Regions from separate parts of the Arthrobacter sp. DualSoilB13 genome, predicted to be linked through region 1. Evidence: riboswitches for the same ligand, from Rfam matches in the RefSeq annotation. Region 1 holds a riboswitch; each other region holds the start of a gene.
The links. A riboswitch is a leader RNA that binds a small molecule or an ion and turns the genes downstream of it on or off. The one in region 1 is predicted to bind S-adenosylmethionine.

Region 1 (5,153 bases):
GCCGGCGGCACCCGTAAGTGTTTTTGGCGCTCCCGTTTCCGCCGTTTGCGCCAGATACCTCTGGTGCGGATGGCGGGAACTGGTGCGGAACGGATGGGTGGCCGGCCCCAGCCCTGTCCCCACCCGGCCTCCTGACGCAGAATGGAGCACACACGGACTTTCGGGGTTGCGGATGAGCTACTCTCATGACGCCAAAGTGACCGTGCGGGGTACTGCCCCCGCGCGCATCAGGAACGACCTCTCATGCTGACCCGGGTCAGGAGGCCTTTGCGTCCTGTTCTTCCCACGTCATCAGGTAGGCGCCGACGAGTCCCTCCACCAGATAGAAGCAGAACGGCGGGATGTCCTTTTTGGCTGCCAGGATGGCACCGTAAACGGGTGCGCTGGCCGCAGCCGTGATACCAATCCAGCGGCTTGCGGGCAAGGAAAGAAGGCTCCCGCCGAGCGCGGCCAACGCCACAACATGCAGCCCGGAGTACGCCAGGAACGGCGCGTTGGATCCCCTGCGGTAGGCGAACCCTTCAAGGTCGGATGCTCGCCGGGCGAGGCTTGAGACGAAGAACGGGGCGCCCGCGAGTAAGGCGGTGGCTGCACCGAAAGCCCACTTCCTCGCCCTCCGATGCGATGCGTTTCCTTGAACGGCATCTTGGTCCTGAACAGCGCGGGCAAAGGCGGCGAATCCCACCGGCACTGCAACTGTTCCCGCGGCGGTTAGGTGCTGACCCACGATCCAGCCGCGCTGTCCGGCTGTGAGCATGCGCAGCCGCTCGGCGTTGTCGGGGGTGATGTAAACGCGTGAGACTGGAGAGATTCCTACGAACCACACCACCGTGCCGGCAACGATGACCGCTCCGGCACGGCGATAGGGATGGTTCCCGCTCATGGCAGCAAGGTTAGACCTGTTTGAGGGCCTTCTCCAGATCCAGGATGAGGTCGTTTACATCTTCAAGCCCTACGGACAGGCGGACAACACCATCCGAAAGCCCGATCGCCGCCCGCCCCTCCGGTCCCATGGCCCGGTGGGTGGTGGTGGCAGGGTGGGTGATGAGGGATTTGGAGTCGCCCAGGTTGTTGGAGATGTCAATGACGGAGAGACCGTCGAGCAAGGCGAAGGCAGCCTCTTTGGCTGATCGTCCGGCCGAAGGAGATAGCTCAAAGGTCAGGACGGTGCCGCCCGCCTTCATCTGCTTCGCCGCAAGTTCGTACTGCGGGTGAGACTTTAACAGCGGGTACTTAACCCAGCTGATGTCGGGTTGCTGCTCGAGCCACTCTGCGATCTTCAACGCGGATGCCGAGCTGTGGTTTACACGCAGTCCGATGGTCTCCAAGCCCTTGGTCAGCACCCAGGCGTTGAACGCGGATAGTGAAGGGCCGGTGTGCCGCATGAGTTGCTTGACGGGGCCGTCGATGAGTTCTTTGGTGCCCAGGATCGCGCCGCCAAGGACGCGTCCCTGGCCGTCGATGTGCTTGGTGCCGGAGTAAACAATGACGTCCGCTCCCAGCTCACCGCAGCGTTGTAGCAGGGGCGTGGCAAAGACGTTGTCCACCACCACGGTGGCCCCGGCAGCATGCGCCAGTTCGCTGACCGCAGCGATGTCCACGATCTCCTGCATGGGGTTGGACGGAGATTCGAAGAAGACCGCGGTAGTGGGCTCGGAGAGGGCTTCGCGCCACTGCTCCAAGTCCGGGCCGTCTACGAAGACCGTGTGAACGCCCCACCGTGGCAGGATCTCATTGAGGATCACAAAGCAGGAACCGAACAGGGAACGGGCGGCAACCACGCGGTCACCGGCAGCCAGCAGGGCACCCAAGGCAGTGAAGACCGCGGACATACCTGACGCAGTCGCAAAGCAGGCTTCGGTTCCTTCGAGCAGGCGCAGCCGCTCCTGGAACGTTGCAACGGAAGGGTTGCCGTAGCGGGAGTAAACGAAACGTTCGTCCTCACCGGTGAAGGCGCGCTCGGCGGCAGCAGCGGATTCGTAGACGAAACCGGAGTTCAGAAAAACGGGCTCGGACGTTTCCTGGAAGTTGGTACGGTCAAGGCCACCGCGGACGGCCTGGGTATCAGGGCTCCACCCGGCGGCATCGGGATTAAAAGTCACTTACTCAGTCCCCAGATTCGTCGGCAGGCCACGGTTCTTCCAACCGTTGACGGTGCGCTCACCATAGCGGTCCGGTTCACCTTCAAAGCCCTCCAAGACGTTGTAGGCAGTGAAACCGGCTTGCGTGGCGGCGATGGCTGCGGAGATGGAGCGCTGGCCGGAACGGCATAGGAACACCAGCTCAACGCCGTGGTCCTCGGGTGCCTGCTGACGCAAGTCCTCGATGAAGCGGGAGTTGGGGATGCCGCCGGCGAGGTTCCACTGGATGAACAGGGGATCGTTTTCCGTGGCTTTGGTGTCGGGGATACCGATGTGGGCCCACTCGCCCTCGGTGCGGACGTCCACCAGGATGGCACCTTCTTCGAGTTTGGCCCACGCATCCTGCGGGGTCAGGTCACCTGCGTAGCTCATGCGTGTCCCTCGAATGCTTCGTCGTCGTCGCTCTCAAGCTGGTCAACGGCACTGGCAACGGCGGCATCGGCATTGGCGATCGCGGCGGGCAGCACCACTGCTTGGGCAACGATGACGTCGGTGCCGTTGAACGTGGCAGCCGGGCTGCCATGGAGCACATAGCCCTCCGCGAGGGCGCTGTGGATCCGCTCGCAGAAATCACGGGTGTCCGGGCCAGTAATCAGGCGATAGGAAAGTTTTTCTTCAGTAGGTTCAGGCATAGCTGGTGCTCCTCAGTCACGCTTGCAGTTCGAGTTGTCGATACGCCGAGTAGTCACCTGAGGCACCCCGCCGGAGAGAGGGTTGCCGACCAGCAAGTCAGGGCTTCGCGCTGGTACTCATTACTCAAGAAAAACGTAACATCCGCGGGCCTCGGGCTGCACTTGCGGGCTGGTGTCCGGCCGTCATGTTGCGTAATCGGCGGTGCTTCCCTTATGCGTTTTTCAGTGCGCGCACGGCTGCGCCCACAGTGGGGAAGAAGTGCTCGGGCGTAAAACGGGCTGCAGTGCCCAGGCGGAGTAGTTTGTCTTTGACAGGCCCCTTCAGTTCGGCGAACACTAAATCCACGCCTTTGCGGGCCAGCCATTCGTCCAATGTGACCAGGTCATCCAGCGCCGTAGTGTCGATCCCGGTGATGGGCTCCGCGGCGAGGATGACATGGGTAACCGGATCCGCGGTCTCCTCCGGGGCTTCGTCCAGTTGCTCCCGGACAAAGGCAGCTAGGACCTGCCCATTACCGAAGAACAGGGGCGCATCAAAGCGGAGGATGAGGAGTCCGGGGATGCGCTCGCCTTCGGGGTGCCGCTCCAGATCGTGATAGCCAGGGAGCCCTTCTTCGGCGCCGAGTTCTGTCCGGTACGGATCCCAGGCCCGCCGAACAAAGTCCAAAAGCGCCAAGGCAATGGCCACCACGATTCCCTGCAGTACCCCAACGGTGAGGACGCCCAGGAACGCAGCCAGCATGACCACGGATTCGCTTCGGCTCAGGCTGAAGAGCCGCCTAACACCGGCGGGGTCGGCCAAGGCAATTGCCGCAGCGATGACGACGGCCGCCAGGGTGGCCGAAGGCAGGTACCCGGTCACTCCGGGAGCCAGCAGCATGAAAGCCAGAACCAGCACCGCACCAACCACCCCGGTCATCTGGGATTTGGCGCCGGCGTCCACAGCCACGGGCGTCCGCGAGGTACTGCCGGATATAGGGAACCCGCCCAGCAAGCCGGTGGCTGCGTTGGCTGCCCCCAACGCCGCCATCTCCCGGTTGCCCGAGACTCTCTTTCCCTCCTTCGCTGCCAATGTCTGGGACAGGACGCCAGTGTCTGCGAAAGCCATGAGGGCAATACCGGCCGCAGCGGGAAGCAGCATCAGAGCGTCAGCCCAGCCAATGCCGCCGAGCGCGGGCATCGGCAGCCCCTGCGGCAAAACCCCGGTGACCTTGACGTCGTCGTTCAGGCCCCAAACAGCCGTTGCAACGCACGAGCCGACCACCGCCAGCAGGACGCCGGGTACCTTCCACTTCAGCAGCCGCGGGATCCAAATGAGGGCCAGGGAACCGACGCCTAGCAGCAGCGCGGTGACATTGACCCCGCCGCCCAGCAACCCGGTGGTGACCTTCGCGAGCTTTTGCCAGATGTCGCCGTCGGCCTCTATCCCCAGGAACGCCGGAAGCTGCGATAACGCCACCAGCAAGGCGATTCCGTTCAGGTATCCGAGCCTGATGGGTTTGGACAGCAGCCCGGTGATGGCACCGAGATTCAGGGCGGAGCCCGCGAGCATGATCACCCCGATCAACACAGCCAACAGCCCGGCGAGTGCCACCGATCTCTCACTACTGCCGGCTGCGAGCGGAACAATAGCTGCGGCAATCATGGGGGCAAGGGATGAATCGGGTCCCAGGACCAAAATGCGCGAAGGCCCCACCACGGCGTAAACCAGCAACGGAATCACCGTGGCGTAGAGCCCTGTGACGGGTGGCAAACCGGCCGCCTGCGCGTAGGCCATGCCCGCAGGCACCAGCAGGGCAAAGAGCGCAGCACCCGCCACGGCGTCGTGCCGCAGCCATTCACGTTTGTACCCCTTGAGTGCCCAGACGCCCCAAAGGCGGTCCTTGGCGGAAGTGCGGGTGGCTGAACTCATACAGCGATCATTCCGGACGCATGGTGTTTGCGGAACAAGGCGAACGCCGTATGTGGAAATCCATACCGTCATGGGCGGGGCCCAAATGTGACGTCCCGGGAGCATAATTGACCCAGTACGACCCCCTGTAACTTCGCATGAAATCAGGTCGCGGTGAACGGACAAAGCAGTTCTACACTCAAGCCCATGCTGCACTTTGGATGGTTCGTGGGCCACGGTTTCGGTGTCCAGGGTTGGGGGACTCCCGGCTATGGCCTGGGCTACGACTGGAAGAAACCCGCCCTCTATCAGGAGGCCGTCCGGGCGTTTGAGCGATCCGGCTTGGACCTGTTCATCATTGAAGATTCCCTCACCGTTCCGGACACCTATGGGGGTACGGCCGAGGTTTCCTTGGCCCACGCCTCGTTTGCACCTAAGCACGATCCCCTTGCCTTGGTCCCGTACCTTCTCTCCGCCACGGAGCACCTC
Region 2 (5,153 bases), 1.1 Mb from region 1:
GCGACGGCCACTTCGGTCCGGACCTGGAAATTACTCCGTTGGATCCGGCTGCACCCGGAGCTGAGACGGCAATCGACTGCGGGCTCGCAGGAACCGTTATGCGGTTCGTTCCCCCATTGGCTGCGCTGCGTCACGGCGTCACAGTCTTCGACGGCGACCCCCACGCCCGCAAGCGGCCCATGGGGACCATCATCGAAGCCCTGATCGCCCTCGGAGTCCCGGTGGCAGCAGATGGCGGCAGGACGCCGTCGTCCCTTCCCTTCGCTGTGGACGGTACCGGCGAAGTTCGGGGCGGCCACCTGGTGATTGATGCCAGCGCTTCATCGCAGTTCGTTTCCGCGTTGTTGCTGGTGGGTGCCCGGTTCGTTGAGGGCCTGCATCTGGAACACGTGGGCAAACCCGTTCCCAGCTTGGACCACATCACCATGACGGTGGAGGTCCTCCGCAGCGTGGGTGTCACGGTGGACGATTCCGTACCCAACCACTGGCGTGTCTCGCCCGGCCCCATCCGGGCCTTTGACCAACGGATTGAACAGGACCTCTCCAACGCCGGACCCTTCCTCGCCGCGGCGCTGGCCACACGTGGCACCGTCCGCATTCCCAATTGGCCTGCCGGCACCACGCAGGTAGGCGATCAATGGCGGAGCATCCTGGCTGCCATGGGTGCAGAAGTAACGTTTGACGACGGAACGCTGACAGTGACCGGCGCGGCCGAGATCAAAGGTGCCGACTTCGACGAAACCAGCGAACTGGCGCCGACGGTCGCCGCATTGTGCGCCCTGGCCAACGGGCCCTCACGGTTGACCGGCATCGCCCACCTCCGGGGACACGAAACCGACCGGCTTGCCGCGCTGGTTGCCGAGATCAATGGCCTCGGAGGCGATGCTGAGGAAACCGCCGATGGCTTGGTGATCCGCCCGGCTGCCCTTCATGGAGGCGTCGTCCACAGCTACGCCGACCACCGCATGGCTACTGCCGGCGCGATCCTCGGGCTCGCTGTCGAAGGCGTACAAGTCGAAGACATCGCCACGACGTCAAAAACCATGCCGGAATTCCCACAGATGTGGGCGGCCATGTTGCAGCAAACAGATGACAGCGACGATCTTGATGAGGCCAGTAACTGACCATGGGCCGTGACGCACGTTCCTGGGACGAATCCGACGTCCGGATCCGTCCCAGCAAAAAAGGATCCAGGCCGCGCACCAAGGACCGCCCCAGCCACGATGACGCCGTGATAGGCAGGATCATCACTGTGGACCGCGGGCGCTACCGGGCAATTGTTGGCGAAGATTCCGCCAACGAGCGGATCGTGATTGCAGCCCGCGCCCGTGAGCTGCGGCGAAATCCCGTTGTCCCAGGGGACTTCGTCGCGCTGGTAGGTGATGTCTCCGGGTCCCCCGACACTTTGGCGCGGCTTGTCCGGGTGGAAGAGCGGAAGACACTTCTTCGCCGCAGCGCTGACGATACCGACCCCATAGAACGGGTAGTTGTAGCCAACGCCGATCAGCTTGTTGTGGTTGTTGCGGCGGCCAACCCGGAACCACGCACCGGGTTTATTGATCGTGCCCTGGTTGCGGCATACGACGCCGGCATCGAGCCGTTGCTGCTGATCACCAAGGCGGACGTCAAGGATCCGGCGGAGCTCCTTGCCAATTACCTGAGCTTGGACTTTCCCGTGATCATCAGCCGTACCGCTGACTCCGAGGCCGGCGGCATTGATGCCCGCTCGGATGATGGACTCTCAGCCCGGCTGGACAAGGACGCCGTATCCCAGCTCCGCTCACATCTAGGTGGCAAAGTCACCGTCATGCTGGGCCACTCGGGTGTCGGCAAATCCACCATGGTTAACGCACTGACAGGGGCGGAGCGCGCCACGGGCGGCGTCAACGCGGTGACGGGCCGTGGCCGGCACACCTCATCCTCGGCCTTGGCGCTGAAGCTGGACGACGCCCCGTCCGGCAGCTGGATTATCGATACGCCCGGCATCCGTTCCTTCGGCCTGGCGCATGTGGACCCGGACCGGATCCTCCATTCGTTCCCGGACCTTGAGCCCGGCACGGAAACCTGCGACCGGGGCTGCAAGCACAGTGCAACCGCCACCAATTGCGGGCTGGATGCATGGGTGAACGATGGCCACGCAGGACCATCAGGAGTAGCACGGTTGGCCTCCCTGCGCCGCCTGTTGGGTGCAGACCCAAGACTCGAGGCGAAAGAGACCAAGGAACTGGGCACCGTCAACTGATCGTTACCGGCTTCACGTCCCCAATGAGGCGAACGATTCAGGATAGTTTGGTGGCATGACCCATCCCGTTTCCACGTACAACGATGACCTGCGCCTGGCCCACGTCCTCGCTGATTCAGTCGATGCCCAGACCATGGATCGCTTCAAGGCACTGGACCTCAAGATCGAAACCAAGCCTGACCTCACGCCGGTCACTGACGCTGACAAGGCCGCTGAGGAAGCTATCCGCGGCCAGCTGTCCCGCTCGCGCCCACGTGATGCGGTCCTGGGCGAGGAGTTCGGCAGCAGCGGCCACGGCTCGCGCCGTTGGATCATCGACCCCATCGACGGAACCAAGAACTTCGTCCGGGGTGTTCCGGTGTGGGCAACGTTAATTGCCCTCGTGGACGAGGGCGAACCTGTGGTGGGCGTTGTGAGCGCCCCGGCATTGGGGAAACGCTGGTGGGCCGCCAAGGACATGGGCGCCTACATGGGCCGGTCCCTCGCCTCGGCCACGCGCCTCAAAGTTTCCAACGTCTCCAGTTTGGCTGACGCCTCCTTGTCCTACTCCAGCCTCTCGGGCTGGAAGGAACGCGGCAATCTTGACGAGTTCCTGGACCTCACCGAAGATGTTTGGCGCACGCGCGCCTATGGTGACTTCTGGTCGTACTGTCTCGTGGCCGAGGGCGCAGTGGACATCGCCTGCGAGCCTGAGCTGAACCTATATGACATGGCAGCACTCGTCCCCATCGTCACTGAGGCCGGTGGCCGTTTCACCTCCCTGGAAGGCGAAGACGGTCCCTTCGGCGGCAATGCACTGGCCACCAACTCGATCCTCCACTCAGAAGTCCTCAAGCGGCTCAACCCGGGCCTGGACGATCTTCTCTAGTCCTCCTGCAAACCAGCAGGAACGGAATATTCGACGGCGGCAGCCCCCTTTTGTGGGTCTCCGCCGTTTTTTATTCGACGAAGCAGGCATTTTGGCTCCGACGTAACAAAGGGCTTAACAATCGGCAGCGGCTTTGGAAGGCCCCCCGGACGTGCTTTAGCCTTTTTACAGGTCACGAGTGCCAGCGCTAAACCCCGGTTAGCTGGCCGGCAACCCTCCATTCGCGGTGGGGTGCCCCGGGTGACGACCCGGCCGGTCCGGAACGGATGCGGCAAGCGCGGATTCCCTATGGGGGTCCCTCTTGAGTGAGGTCCTATGAGCACTGTCACGTTCGACTCAAACATCATTCCGTCCTTCGCCGCAGAAACCACAGCAGAGACAGCTGCCGCTGCACGGCCGCTGGCCGCTGTTACCGGCGCCGAGTTGCAAGCGCCCCTGATTCAGGGCGGACACGTTCGCTACGCAAACCTCGACTACGGGGCATCGGCTCCGGCGTTGACCATCGTCTCGGCCTACCTCAACGAAGTCCTTCCCTACTATGCGAGTGTCCACCGCGGTGCGGGCTACGCCTCCCAGATCAGCACGTCGGTGTACGAAAATTCACGGAACATCGTCCGCGAATTCGTTGGCGGGCGGGCAGATGATTCTGTCATCTTCACCCGGAACACCACGGACTCCTTGAACCTGCTGGCCGGCTGCCTTCCGCTGATCAACGGCAAGCCCGCAGGTGAGGTCCTGTACCTGGATATCGAACACCACGCCAACCTGCTTCCGTGGCAGGGCGTCCCGCACCGCAGCGTCGTAGCGGCATCAACCTTGGCCGAGACCCTGGACAAACTCCGCGGGGAGCTGGCTCAAGGCGGTGTTAGCCTGCTTGCGGTAACCGGAGCCTCCAACGTCACCGGTGAGATCCTACCCATCGCAGAGCTTGCTTCCCTGGCCCACCAGTACGGTGCACGGATTGTGGTGGATGCCGCCCAACTCGCACCGCACCGTCGGATCAACATCACCGAGGCAGACGTGGACTACGTGGTCTTCTCCGGACACAAGCTCTACGCCCCCTTCGGTGCCGGCGTTGTGGTGGGCCGTCCCGACTGGCTCGACGCCGGCACTCCGCACCTGGCCGGTGGCGGCGCAGTCCGTGAAGCCCGATTGGACTCCGTTAGCTGGGCAGCAGGCCCTGCGCGGCACGAGGGCGGCTCGCCCAATGTTCTGGGTGCCGCAACCCTCGCCCGTGCCACCCAGGTGCTGGCCGGGTTGGACCAGGACGAGTGGCACGCCCATGAAACCGCCATCCGCTCCTACTTGGTGGAAGGCCTGGAAGCCATCGACGGCGTGACCGTGCACAAGATCTTCACAGACTCCTTGGACACCATCGGTGTGGTCAATTTCTCCGTCGAAGGATTCGACGCCGGATTGGTGGCCGCCTACCTGGCAGCAGAGCACGGCGTGGGCCTGCGGGACGGCCGCTTCTGCGCCCACCCGCTCCTCAAGCGCCTGGGGCTCCCGTCTGGCTCTCTGCGTGCCAGCTTCGGCGTCGGCTCCCGGTTGGAGGACGCTTCCAGGCTGCTCGCAGGCATCCAAGGGCTCAAGCGCGACGGATTGGGTTGGGACTACGTGGTGGACGAGGGCCGATGGGTTCCCGCCAATGACCACCGCACCTACCCCGAATGGGCGCCCAACACTCCGGGCACTGCGGGAGCAGCTCCCTGCACAGTCGACTAGAAAACACACAGTCGACTAGAAACACTGTGGACCAGGCACACTGTGGACCAGGCGTAACGGCCGCTGCGGTAAATTCGTAGGGTACCCACTGGCCATCCTGTGAAGGAGTTCTGCGTGTCCCTGCGTCCCCCGGGCGCCGCAAACGGTGCGGCCGGCATTCCCGGACCCGCTGGACCGCGAGGTCCCAAGCTCCACGCTGCCCGTCGGCGCGAACTCGGCCAGAGCTTCCAGGACGGCGGAGAACACTATGACCGTGTGCGTCCTGGCTACCCACGGGACTCCCTGGATTGGCTCGTTCCTCCCGCGGCAAGGTCGGCG
Region 3 (5,153 bases), 2.0 Mb from region 1:
AGCCGTGTCCTGGTCAGCGGCTCCCCCGTCCGTTCCGCCGGCGGCGCCCTGAAACAAACGTATGCCTTGTTCGAGGAACGCGTTCCCGGGTTCCTAACCTCACCGTTGGCCGGGGAGGATCGTGAACAGGCACTTGGGCAATTGGCGCTGCGATACTTCAGCAGCCGGGGCCCCGCAACAGTCAAAGACTGTGCGGTGTGGTCCGGGTTGACCATGAAAGACGTGAAGCGGGGAATCGATGTGGCTGAGGAGATCTCCCCCGGGAGCCTGGGCACTGTTCACTTTGATGGCCTGGAGTTTTATCTGGCATCTGAAGAAGTGGGGGCTCTCACCAACGGCCACCATTCTTCAGCGATCCAGGACGGCGGGCTCCCCCGCCTGGACCTCATCCAGTGCTACGACGAATACGTGATGGGCTACTCACAGTCCCGGCACTTCCTTGGTGGAACGGCTCCCTACTTCCCCGAGGACAACGGACCCATGCACGTGGTCCTGGTGGACGGCAGGCTGGCCGGATGGTGGCGCCACGGTTTCTCCGGAGGGGCCTGCGAACTCGATGTCCGCATGAACCGGCCGGCAACTGCGGAAGAGCAGGACGCCTTGCAGGCCGAGGCGGATCGTTACGGCCTGTTCCTGGGCATGGAGACCAAGCTGGTGTGAAATAGCCGGGGCTTGTTCCGGGAGACGGGCCGCGTCCAGGTGGCAGGACTAAGCTGGGTTAAGACCTAGGAGGCCTGCACTGTGAACAATCTGATCTTCTGGATCATCGTCTGCTCGTGGCTGATTCCCCTCGGAATCCGCATGTACAACCGCTCCCGGGCGCGCCGGATCCAGAACGACACCTTCCGCGGCCCGGGGTACCCGCCGCAGAACCTGCCGGGCCCGGGGTATCCGCCGCAGAATTACCAGCAGCAGGAGTACCCGGGACAGGGCTACCCCGGGCAAAGGTACCCTTCGCCGGGCTACCCGGGCTACCCGTCCGAGCCCACCGTCATCCGCCCTGTGGATGACGCGCCGCAGTCCGTGCCGCCGTCGAACCCGTCCTCCCCCACCCCGTTCGCCTCGACGAGCGGGTCCGAGCCGCAAGGATACCGGGCTCGCAAGCTGGCCGAGCTGGATACAAAATTCAGCAACGGCGAGATCGCCATGGAGGATTACATGCGGCAGCGCGGCGAGATCATGAATGGCTGAACTGCCTGGCATCGGACGTTCCTTGCCGTTTAAGCAGGGTCAGCACACCAGCGTTTAGGCGAAAAACGCTTCGCGGAGCTGGGCTGAGAGCTGGCCGATTTCGGTGAGGAAGCCATCATGGCCGATCGGCGCTTCAATGACGTGGACCGGCACCTCGCCAGGCAGCGCAGCGGCCAGTTCCCGGGACTGGGCCGGGAAGTAGAGCCTGTCACTGTCCACTGCCGCCACGAAGAACTCCGCCGTGGCACCCGAAAGCGCCGCTTCCAACGATCCGCGCCCCCTGGTGACGTCGTGGGACATCAGTGCCTCGGTGATGGCGATGTAGCTGTTGGCGTCAAAGCGGCGGACCAGTTTGGTTCCTTGGTGGTCCAGGTAGCTTTCCACCTGATACCGGCCCCGCTCGCCCAATGCTGCGGCGGCGAGCGGAGTCTCCTGGTGCTGGGCTTGCCGGCCAAAGCGGACGTCCAGCTCCAGTGCCGAGCGGTAGGTGATGTGGGCGATGCGCCGGGCCAAAGCCAAACCGTGCTCAGGCGCGGGGCCACCGTAGTAGTCGCCGTTGTTGAAATTCGGGTCCTGCCTGATGGCCAGGGTTTGTGCTTGGGCAAAAGCAATCTGCTCGGCCGTGCTGTAGGCGCCTACTGCGATGACTGCGCAGCGTTTGACCCGATGGGGGTATGTCACAGCCCACTCAAGGGCGCGTGCGCCGCCCATGGATCCGCCCAATACGGCGTGCCAGGCGTCGATTCCCAGGGTATCGGCGAGGCGCGACTCTGCCTCTGTGCTGTCGCGCAGGGTGACCAGCGGGAATCGCGAGCCCCACGGGCGTCCGTCCGGGGCTTCGGATGATGGACCGGTGCTGCCGTAACAGCCGCCCACGATGTTGATGGAGATGACAAAGAACTTGTTGGTGTCGATGGTGGCACCCGGACCAACGAGTTGCTCCCACCATCCTTCCTCGTCCGTGGCTCCGCGGGCTACGTGCGTACTGCCGGTGAGTGCGTGCTGGATGAGCACCGCGTTGGAGGCATCCGCGTTCAGCTGCCCCCAGGTCTCATAGGCGAGTACGACGTCGGGGAGGAATCCGCCGGCTTCAAGTTCCAGTGGGCCTATGCCGGCGTACTTGACGGTTCCATCTTCTTCTCCGGATTTTGGAAGGGCTGTAGCAGTAATGGTCATTCCTTTGACACCTTAACCTCGCGCTTGCCCGTCGCCTTGCGTGCGAACAGGCCAGGTCTTCACCCGGGGCACCCCACCGCGGAGGAGGGTTGCCGGCCAGCAAGCCGGGGCTGTGTGCTGGCACTCATGACCTAATACGAAGAGTCTAGGAAACACAGGGGGGTTCTGGCGAAGAATGTGACAACAGTGTGACGGTCAAAGGTCATTTCGTTCGCCTACGAGCACCGCCACTGCCGCCCGGCGAATTTTCGTCGGCGCGGGCGGCAGTCGGTCTGGTGCGTTGGGCCGTGGGCGTCAGGCGCCCTTGGCAGCCCGGAATCCGGCTTCGAGGTCCGCGATGATGTCATCTACGTGCTCGATACCGACGGACAAGCGCACCAGGCCCGGGTTGACGCCCGCAACAAGTTGCTGCTCCGCGGTCAGCTGACTGTGCGTCGTCGACGCCGGGTGGATGACCAGCGAGCGGACGTCACCTATGTTGGCAACGTGCGAGTGCAGTTCCAGACCATCCACAAAACGCTTGCCCGCTTCCACGCCACCCTTGATGTTGAAGGCAACGATTGCCCCCGTGCCCTTGGGTCCGTACTTCCGGCCACGGTCATACCACGGGCTGGATGGCAGGCCCGCGTAGGCGACCGATTCGACGTCGTCGTGGCTTTCAAGCCACTCAGCCACCTTGGTGGCGTTCGCTACGTGACGCTCCACGCGCAGGCTCAAGGTCTCCAACCCCTGGGCAATGAGGAAGGCGTTGAACGGAGACACGGCCGAGCCGAGATCACGAAGCAACTGGACGCGGGCCTTGAGGATGTAGGAGAGGTTGGCACCCAACGCACCGTCCTTGCCGAGGTCCCTGGCGTAAACCAGCCCGTTGTAGCTGGGGTCCGGGGTGTTGAAGCCGGGGAAGCGTTCCGGGTCCTTGCCGAAGTCGAAGTTGCCGGAGTCCACAATCACACCGGCAATTGCGGAACCGTGACCGCCCAGATACTTGGTTGCCGAGTGGACCACAATGTCAGCGCCCCACTCGATGGGACGAATGAGGTACGGCGTTGACAGGGTGTTGTCCACGATCAGGGGCACGCCGGCCTCGTGGGCGACGCGTGCGATGCCCTCGATGTCCAGCACGTCCTGCCGAGGGTTGGAGACAACCTCGCCGAAGAACAGCTTGGTGTTCGGCTGGACGGCGTCACGCCACTGATCCAGGTTGTCCGGGTCCTCCACGAAGGTGACTGAGATGCCGAATTTCTTCAGAGTGTGTGCAAGCAAGTTGTAGGTGCCGCCGTACAGGCTGGGGCTCGCCACGATGTGGTCGCCGGCCTCAGCGATGTTCAGGATGGCGAACGTCTCCGCGGCTTGTCCTGAGCTAAGCAGGAGTGCTCCCAGGCCACCTTCCAGGCTCGCGATCCGCTGCTCCACGGCATCCTGCGTCGGGTTGCCGATCCGGGTGTAGATGGGTGCGAGCTCCGCCAGGGCGAAGCGGTTGGCAGCGCTCTCGGCACTGGGGAACACGAAGGACGTGGTCTGGTAGATGGGAAGCGAGCGCGCTCCGGTGGCTGAGTCCGGCTCCTGGCCTGCGTGGATTTGGCGGGTTTCGAAAGACCATCCTTGGGACATGGAGTTCTCCTGTTCGTGACGCATGGGTTTGGCAGCAGTGTGGTGCAGCTGAACTGGGGCCAGTCTAGGAACTGTCCGGAAGTCAGAACAGCTTTATGACGCCGATGGAATCTTTCGGTCTCTTCGCGTCCTCGCATGACGCCCATAGCGAAAATTACACAGATCCCACCTTAGTTAGGCTTGACTTAGCTGAGACACTGATCACAAAGTGCCAAGATGAAGCCATGCGCATGGATCACGTCTCTTACGCCTGTGAACGAGATGGCCTTTTGGCCACTACCGAACGAATTTCCGCGGCATTGGGAGTGGACGCTGTCCGGGGCGGAGTGCACCCGCGCTTCGGTACCCGGAACATGATCATTCCCCTCGCGGATAACAAATACCTGGAAGTTGTGGAGGTCCTGGACCACCCTGCTTCCGACAAAGCACCCTTTGGCCAAGCCGTCCGTGCACGGTCGGCTGCCGGTGGAGGTTGGATGGGCTGGTGCGTCGCCGTTGATGACCTCGCCCCGTTCGAGGACCGCCTTGGCCGCTCCGCCGTTCCGGGCAACCGCAAGTTCCCTGACGGCCGCGAATTGGTGTGGCAGCAGATTGGTATCCTCGGCTTGATCGCCGATCCCCAGGTGCCGTACCTGCTCAAGTGGGAGGGCGACCCCTCACTTCACCCGTCCAGGATTTACGAGAGCGACGTCAAGATGTCCAGCCTCACCATTGCGGGCTCGGCTGAACGCGTCACCGAGTGGTTGGGTGAGCCGGTGGAAAAGCCGCTTGAGGATGTCGCAGTCCAGTGGATGGCACCGCACGGCACCCCCGGCATCCTGGCTGTCACTTTCGAAACCGCTACTGGAGCCGTCACCATCTAAAGCAGTTCCATCCAAACTTCGGCCGCCATCAGCGGGTGCCAATGACGTCACCCAGCGATGGCGGCCGAATACCTTTAACACCCCTCTAACCGAGGCCTATCGCCTTGCCGAACAGGCTGAAACCTACGAACGCTACGATGTCCAGCAATGCATGGGCAATCACCAAAGGCATGACCCGCTTGGTCTTGGTATAGATCCACGCGAACACCAACCCCATGACCACGTTGCCGATGAACGGCCCAAAACCTTGGTACAGGTGGTAGCTCCCCCGCAGGAGGGCACTGACCACAATGGCTACCGGCATGCTCCATC

Region 2: it holds a riboswitch for S-adenosylmethionine, as region 1 does, so the genes downstream of both, ACZ5J0_RS12405 (aminotransferase class V-fold PLP-dependent enzyme) here and ACZ5J0_RS17290 (DUF1737 domain-containing protein) in region 1, are expected to answer to the same signal.
Region 3: it holds a riboswitch for S-adenosylmethionine, as region 1 does, so the genes downstream of both, metX (homoserine O-acetyltransferase MetX) here and ACZ5J0_RS17290 (DUF1737 domain-containing protein) in region 1, are expected to answer to the same signal.

What each region holds. Positions count from the first base shown of each region.
Region 1 is NZ_AP035865.1:3,746,500-3,751,652, reverse strand. It holds gene ACZ5J0_RS17305 (hypothetical protein) at 257-883, opposite strand; gene ACZ5J0_RS17300 (O-succinylhomoserine sulfhydrylase) at 894-2,102, opposite strand; gene ACZ5J0_RS17295 (rhodanese-like domain-containing protein) at 2,103-2,513, opposite strand; gene ACZ5J0_RS17290 (DUF1737 domain-containing protein) at 2,510-2,773, opposite strand; SAM riboswitch class IV at 2,787-2,898, opposite strand; gene ACZ5J0_RS17285 (SulP family inorganic anion transporter) at 2,985-4,685, opposite strand; gene ACZ5J0_RS17280 (NtaA/DmoA family FMN-dependent monooxygenase) at 4,839-5,153, shown strand, end outside.
Region 2 is NZ_AP035865.1:2,693,554-2,698,706, forward strand. It holds gene aroA (3-phosphoshikimate 1-carboxyvinyltransferase) at 1-1,124, shown strand, start outside; gene rsgA (ribosome small subunit-dependent GTPase A) at 1,127-2,242, shown strand; gene hisN (histidinol-phosphatase) at 2,298-3,110, shown strand; SAM riboswitch class IV at 3,281-3,394, shown strand; gene ACZ5J0_RS12405 (aminotransferase class V-fold PLP-dependent enzyme) at 3,426-4,835, shown strand; gene ACZ5J0_RS12410 (class I SAM-dependent methyltransferase) at 4,956-5,153, shown strand, end outside.
Region 3 is NZ_AP035865.1:1,414,626-1,419,778, reverse strand. It holds gene ACZ5J0_RS06585 (winged helix DNA-binding domain-containing protein) at 1-660, shown strand, start outside; gene ACZ5J0_RS06580 (hypothetical protein) at 742-1,191, shown strand; gene metX (homoserine O-acetyltransferase MetX) at 1,246-2,367, opposite strand; SAM riboswitch class IV at 2,383-2,499, opposite strand; gene ACZ5J0_RS06570 (bifunctional o-acetylhomoserine/o-acetylserine sulfhydrylase) at 2,662-3,978, opposite strand; gene ACZ5J0_RS06565 (VOC family protein) at 4,203-4,841, shown strand; gene ACZ5J0_RS06560 (CPBP family intramembrane glutamic endopeptidase) at 4,927-5,153, opposite strand, start outside.